One region of the Microbacterium sp. LWH12-1.2 genome, then DNA from elsewhere that is predicted to be linked to it. Evidence: predicted binding sites of a transcription regulator. Region 1 holds the regulator's gene; each other region holds the start of a gene.
What was found. Region 1 encodes HrcA, which represses chaperone genes, less so after heat shock. Its sites were predicted from a motif close to TTNGCACTCGNNNNNNNCGAGTGCNAA; they were not measured.
Positions count from the first base shown of each region.

Region 2: groES (co-chaperone GroES) is a predicted target of HrcA. The motif match lies at 1,003-1,029, and genes of this name have one in related genera.
Region 3: groL (chaperonin GroEL) is a predicted target of HrcA. The motif match lies at 1,053-1,079, and genes of this name have one in related genera.

Region 1 covers NZ_JBEGIJ010000001.1:1,273,685-1,275,949, reverse strand. The annotation lists gene MRBLWH12_RS06110 (carboxylesterase/lipase family protein) at 1-728, opposite strand, end outside; gene hrcA (heat-inducible transcriptional repressor HrcA) at 854-1,888, shown strand; gene dnaJ (molecular chaperone DnaJ) at 1,933-2,265, shown strand, end outside.
Region 2 covers NZ_JBEGIJ010000001.1:124,143-126,407, forward strand. The annotation lists gene MRBLWH12_RS00570 (class I SAM-dependent methyltransferase) at 1-935, opposite strand, end outside; gene groES (co-chaperone GroES) at 1,117-1,413, shown strand; gene rarD (EamA family transporter RarD) at 1,556-2,265, shown strand, end outside.
Region 3 covers NZ_JBEGIJ010000001.1:1,825,613-1,827,877, reverse strand. The annotation lists gene MRBLWH12_RS08810 (DUF2332 domain-containing protein) at 1-96, shown strand, start outside; gene MRBLWH12_RS08805 (DUF3263 domain-containing protein) at 106-363, shown strand; gene MRBLWH12_RS08800 (LytR C-terminal domain-containing protein) at 438-1,004, shown strand; gene groL (chaperonin GroEL) at 1,116-2,265, shown strand, end outside.

The sequences.
Region 1 (2,265 bases):
AAGGACTTCCGATCAGAGCGGATTCCGAGCTGTTTCGCCATCTGCGCCGTGACCCTGCCGGCTTTGGCGAGTGTCTGCGCCTCGAGGGGAGCCGATTCGATGATCGCCCCGCTGATCATCTGACGGGTGTCCTCCCTGGCGAGGAGGCCGGCAACGAGCGCTCCGCCCGCCGATTCACCCATCGCGGTGATCCGGGCCGCGTCGCCACCGAAGGCTCCGATCTCACGGTGCACCCACTCGAGAGCCGCAGCGACGTCGCGCAGCCCCAGGTTGCGCGGCACGTCATCGAGCACCGAGAAGCCTTCGGCACCCAGCCGGTAATTGATCGAGACGAAGACGATGCCGGCGCGTGCGAACACAGAGCCGTCGTACAACGGAAGCGCTGCGGTGCCTCGTTCCAGGGCGCCACCGTGAATCCACAGCACGACGGGCGCCGCCACCGCGTCGTCCGGCGCCCAGACGTTCACCGTGAGGATGTCGTCTCCATCGATGCGCACGGAACCGAGAAGCTCACCGATCGCGCCCGGGTAGGGGAGCTGGGGAGCGGTGGCGCCGAAAGCGGTCGCCGAGCGCACACCGTTCCACGGTGCGGGGGGCTGCGGGGCACGGAAGCGATTCGCGCCGAAGGGAGCAGCTGCGTAGGGGATGCCCAGGAAGCGCCTGATGCCGTCCTCCGCAGAGCCCTGTACGGTGCCGGTGCTGATGGTGATCCGGGGGTCGGAGGTCATGATCGTCATCGTATTGCCCGTTCGCGTCGATGAGTTCCGGGCGGAAAGCGTCGCGCACAGGTAGAATTGGCACTCTGAGTATTCGAGTGCCAGCGAACATCGGCGAGACAACGGGAGGAGGCGACATGGTCACCGAGCGAGGACTGCAGGTTCTCCGCGCGATCGTGCAGGACTATGTCGAGACCCGCGAACCCGTCGGGAGCAGGTCGATCGTCGACCGGTACTCCTTCGGCGTCTCCGCGGCGACGATCCGCAACGACATGGCGCAGCTCGAGGACGAGGAGCTGATCGCCGCACCGCACACCTCCTCCGGGCGGGTGCCGACCGACAAGGGCTATCGCGTCTTCGTCAACCACCTCGCCCAGCTGCGACCGCTCTCGGTCGCCCAGCGCACGGCGATCGAGTCGTTCCTCGCTGCACCCGCCGATCTCGACGACCTCATGGCCCGCACCGTCCGCGTGCTCACACAGCTCACCGGTCAGGTCGCGCTCGCCCAGTATCCGTCGTTCGCGCGCGCGCACCTCACGCACCTCGAGCTCGTCGCCCTGGCGCCGAACCGTCTGCTCGTCGTGCTCGTGACCGATGCCGGTGGCGTATCCCAGCGGCTCGCGCCGCTTCCCGTCGACGTCGACGAAGCAGACATGGCGGTGCTGCGTGCGCGTCTTTCCGCCCTGATCACCGGTCGTGCGGTCAGTGATGCCGCAGACCGTCTGGGCGGACTGCTGGCGGCGGCGGACTCGAAGACGAAGGATGCCGCGCTGCACACTCTCGCGTCCGTCATCGTCGACGAACTGGGAGAGTTCCGCCAGGAGCGGCTGGTGATGGCGGGAGCGGCGACGCTGGCCCGTCGCGAGCAGGACTTCCGCGGCAGCATCCATCCGATCCTCGAGGCGATCGAGGAGCAGGTCACCCTGCTGCGGCTGATGAGCGAGATGGTGAGCGACGAGCACGGCCTCGCGACGAGCATCGGCACGGAGAATGCTCCGTTCGGACTCGGTGAGGCCTCGATCGTCGCCAGCAACTACGCCGCCCCCAGCGGAACGGCGAGAGTCGGCGTGATGGGGCCGACCCGCATGGACTATCCGAGCAACCTCGCGGCGGCACGGGCCGTGGCCCGCTACCTGTCGCGGCTGCTCGACGAAGACGAGGGAAGCCGCTGACGCGGCTCCCGCACGAACGAACGCGCGTACGCGGAAAGGTGATTGTGGCGGACCACTATGAGGTTCTCGGAGTTTCCCGGGACGCTTCCACTGACGAGATCAAGAAGGCCTACCGACGCTTGGCGAGGCAGCTGCACCCGGATGTGAATCCGGGCGAGGAAGCGTCGGAGCGCTTCAAGCTCGTCACCCATGCCTATGACGTGCTCAGCGACGACGACTCCCGTCGTCGCTACGACATGGGCGGCGGTGACGGCGCCGGCCAGAACTTCAGTGGCTTCGGCGGGTTCGGCGACATCTTCGAGCAGTTCTTCGGGGCGTCACAGGGTGGCGGGCGAAGCGCCCGGCCGCGGTCGCGCCGGGAGCGCGGCCAGGACGCA
Region 2 (2,265 bases), 1.1 Mb from region 1:
GTCAGATAGGCGATGTGCTCGTCGAGCATGCCGGCCTCCAGGCTCCGCGCCACGTCGCCGATGAGACGCGCACGGATCACCGCGCCATCCGGTTCGTGCAGGTACGCGCCGAGTTCCCGGACCGGGGCATCCTCGGCATCCGCACCGGCGGTGAGTTCATACGACTGGTCGCCACGGATCACCAGCGCCGCTCTGCGGACCTCGTTCCGGGCGAGCACGCCCGTCCACAGCACCAGCTCCACGACGCTGCCGTCGACGCTGACCCATTGCGCTTCGGCATCCGCCGGCAGGGCGTCACGGTCGTGTCCGGGGCCGAGCTTGATCCCGGTCGGAACGCGCGATGCCAGTTCGAATGCCCAGTCCAGCGAGGGGGAGTAGTCGGATGCCGTGACGCGTCGCGTCTCGCTGTGACCCGAAGTGCGCCGTGCCGGGTCCATCCAGACGGCGTCCACCCCGCTGAGATCGGCCGATTCGGCGGTGCCGTGCTGCACGCTCACATCGCCGGCGAAGGGGGCGAGGTTGTACGCCGCGATCGCGGATGTGACCTCGTCGGCATCGACAGCGTGCACACGGAGTCCCGCGCCGGCGAAGGCGAGGGCGTCGCCACCGATGCCGCATCCCAGGTCTGCGACGCTCGTGATGCCGGCACCGCGCATGCGCTGGGCGTGCCGGGCGGCCACGCCAAGGCGAGTCGCCTGTTCGAGTCCAGCGCGGGTGAACAGCATCCGATCGGCGAAGTCGCCGAACTTCGACTTCGCCCGAGCCCGCAGACTCACCTGTCCGACCACGGCGGTGACGAGCTCAGGGGAGTGGCCCGCTGCGCGCATCCGTGAGACCGTGCGGGTGACGTCGGACAGCGACTCGAGCGGCTCGGTGCCGTCGAGAAGCGACAGGCCTTCGGCGGTGAGCAGGGTGCGCAGCTCGGACATCTCCACCACGCCAGCCTATGCGGCCGAGCGTTTCGTCTCGGCCCGCTCTCTCGACGATCGGCAGGACCGAGGGCTGGCACTCGCATTGCATGAGTGCCAATGGACCGCATACACTGGGATTAGCACTCTCGGGTTGAGAGTGCGAACAAGTCTTTCGTGTCAGCGTCAAGGAAAGAAGAGGTAGACCGTGTCGGTTTCCATCAAGCCGCTCGAGGACCGCATCGTCATCCAGCAGGTCGAGGCCGAGCAGACCACCGCGAGTGGCCTGGTCATCCCCGACACTGCCAAGGAGAAGCCCCAGGAGGGCGACGTCGTGGCCGTTGGCCCCGGCCGCATCGACGACAACGGCAACCGTGTTCCGATCGATGTCGCCGTCGGCGACCGCGTGCTCTACAGCAAGTACGGCGGCACCGAGGTGAAGTTCGGCGTGGACGAGTACCTCGTGCTCTCCGCCCGTGACGTCCTCGCGGTCGTCGTTCGCTGAGCCAGCGCAGTTCTCGAAGGGCCCGGATGCATCCGCATCCGGGCCCTTCTGCGTCCCCGTCGGCCTCCGGGTCGTCTCCCGGGCATAGGGTTGTGCAGTGAGCCCAGACCCGTCCACCCGTGAGAGCCGAGCCTCCGGGGCCATGTACGCGGGCGGGGCCTACCTGCTGTGGGGCGTGCTGCCCCTTTACTTCCTGCTGCTGGCGCCCACCGGAGCTTGGGAGGTCGTCGCCTGGCGCGTGCTGCTCTCCTTCGTGTTCTGTCTGGTGCTGCTGACGATCACCCGGGGCTGGGGTGCGTTCCGCGCGATCGTGCGGCAACCGAAGCTGTTGGGCTGGACGGCGCTCGCCGGTCTGCTCATCTACGTCAACTGGCAGGTGTTCCTCATCGGAACCCTCAGCGACCGCATCGTCGAGACGAGCCTCGGGTACTTCATCAACCCGATCACCACCGTGCTGCTCGGCGTCTTCGTGCTGCACGAGCGCATCAGACGCCTGCAGTGGGCCGCGATCGGCATCGCCGCTGCGGCGGTCGCCGTGATCGTCATCGGGTACGGGGAATTCCCGTGGATCGCGCTTTCGCTCACCGCATCGTTCGGCGTCTACGGGCTCATCAAGAAGAAGATCGGTCCGGCGGTGGACGCCGTCAGCGGCCTGACCCTGGAATCGTTCTGGCTCATCCCCATCGCCGTCGTTCAGCTCATCGTCGTCGCGCAGACCTCCGGAATCACGATGGGCACGAACGGCGGATGGCACGCCCTGCTGCTCGCCTTCGCGGGAGTCGTCACCGCGGTGCCACTGCTGATGTTCGCGGCGGGTACCCGCCGGGTCAACCTGACCGTGATCGGGATGAT
Region 3 (2,265 bases), 550 kb from region 1:
TTCGTCGTCGCCCTCGACGCCGCGGTCCGGGCGTCCGCCGACCCGTTGGGCCGCTGGTGGGAGTGGCGCGCGGGCCACGCCGCGGATTCGTCCTAGCCTGGAGCCATGCTCGGAGACCTGACGGAGCGCGACCGCGCGATCCTCGCGCTCGAGGCCGCGTGGCCGCGACACGGTGGTGCGAAGGAAGAGGTCATCCGCACGCAGCTCGGGATGAGCGCTGCACGGTACTACCAGCTGCTCACGCGACTGATCGATTCCGATGTCGCGCTGGAATACGATCCGATGCTGGTCCGGCGGCTGCGCCGCATCCGCGACTCGCGCGCCTCCCGTCGTGCGGCCCGGATTCCGGGTTTCGTGAGCTGAACGCGGAGGCTTCGCCCGATCGGACGAGCCCTGCCCGATGCGGATTCGCAGACGGGTGCCGCTAACATCGAGGGGTGCCCCAGCCCACTCGAGATCGCTTCGACGACGTTCCCCGTACCTCCGGACGCGTCGGAGCACACCGTGCCGAAGCCCCGGGCATGAACGGATGGGTCGTGCTGCTGTGGTCGTTCGTCGCCGCACTGGTGCTCATCATCGGCGGCATCTTCGTCGCCCTGGTCATGATGGGCCGCATCACCCTCTTCCCCGAGGCTGAGCCGAGCGTCGCACCGACCCCGGTGGAGACCGGGATCGTCGACACGACCTATTCGGTGATGATTCTCAACGCGACCCCGGAGGAGGGTCTGGCCACGCAGATGCGGGAGACGCTGCTGAACAGCGGGTGGGCCGCGGACGTCGTCTACGCGACTGACAGCGACAGCCAGGATTTCCCCACGACCACGGTCTACTACGTCGCAGACGACGACGAGCTCGCGGCGATCGGACTAGCCGGTCTGCTCGGCGGCGCCGAGGTGCAGCAGAGCGATGTCTACGCAGGGCTCAATGAGACGGACCAGAAGCAGCTGGCCGTCGTGATCGGGCTGGACCGTTCGACGACGCCGCCCGAGACTCCTGCGGAGTAGCACCCTCCACGCAGCTTGCACTCGAAGGGGTCGAGTGCCAGAATGGCGTTAGCACTCTCTCAGTCTGAGTGCTAAACCCAACGTCTACGTCCAGGAGGGACGACAAAACTCATGGCAAAGATCATCGCTTTCGATGAGGAGGCCCGCCGCGGCCTCGAGCGTGGCCTGAACATCCTCGCCGACGCTGTCAAGGTGACCCTCGGCCCGCGCGGCCGCAACGTCGTGCTTGAGAAGAAGTGGGGCGCCCCCACGATCACGAACGACGGCGTGTCCATCGCCAAGGAGATCGAGCTGGACGACCCGTTCGAGAAGATCGGTGCGGAGCTCGTCAAGGAGGTCGCCAAGAAGACCGACGACGTCGCAGGTGACGGAACCACCACCGCGACCGTTCTCGCTCAGGCGCTCGTCCGCGAGGGCCTGCGCAACGTCGCAGCCGGCGCTGACCCGATCTCGCTCAAGCGCGGCATCGAGAAGGCCGTCGCCGCGATCACCGCGGAACTGCTCTCCAGCGCCAAGGAGATCGAGTCGAAGGAGCAGATCGCCGCCACGGCGTCCATCTCCGCCGCTGACCCCGCGATCGGCGAGCTCATCGCCGAGGCGATCGACAAGGTCGGCAAGGAGGGTGTCGTCACCGTCGAGGAGTCGCAGACCTTCGGCACCGAGCTCGAGCTCACCGAGGGCATGCGCTTCGACAAGGGCTACCTGAACCCGTACTTCGTCACCGACCCGGAGCGCCAGGAGGCGGTCTTCGAGGACGCGTACATCCTGATCGCGAACCAGAAGATCTCCAGCATCAAGGACCTTCTGCCCATCGTCGACAAGGTGATCCAGGACGGCAAGGAGCTCGTCATCATCGCCGAGGACGTCGAGGGTGAGGCTCTCGCGACTCTGGTGCTGAACAAGCTCAAGGGCATCTTCAAGTCGGTCGCCGTCAAGGCTCCCGGCTTCGGCGACCGCCGCAAGGCGCAGCTGCAGGACATCGCGATCCTCACCGGCGCCCAGGTCATCACCGAAGAGGTCGGCCTCAAGCTGGAGAGCGCCACGCTCGACCTGCTGGGTCGCGCTCGCAAGGTCATCGTCACCAAGGACGAGACGACCATCATCGAGGGTGCCGGCGAAGCTGACCAGATCGAGGGTCGGGTCACGCAGATCCGTCGCGAGATCGAGAACACCGACAGCGACTACGACCGCGAGAAGCTCCAGGAGCGTCTCGCCAAGCTCGCAGGTGGCGTCGCCGTCATCAAGGCGGGAGCGGCAACCG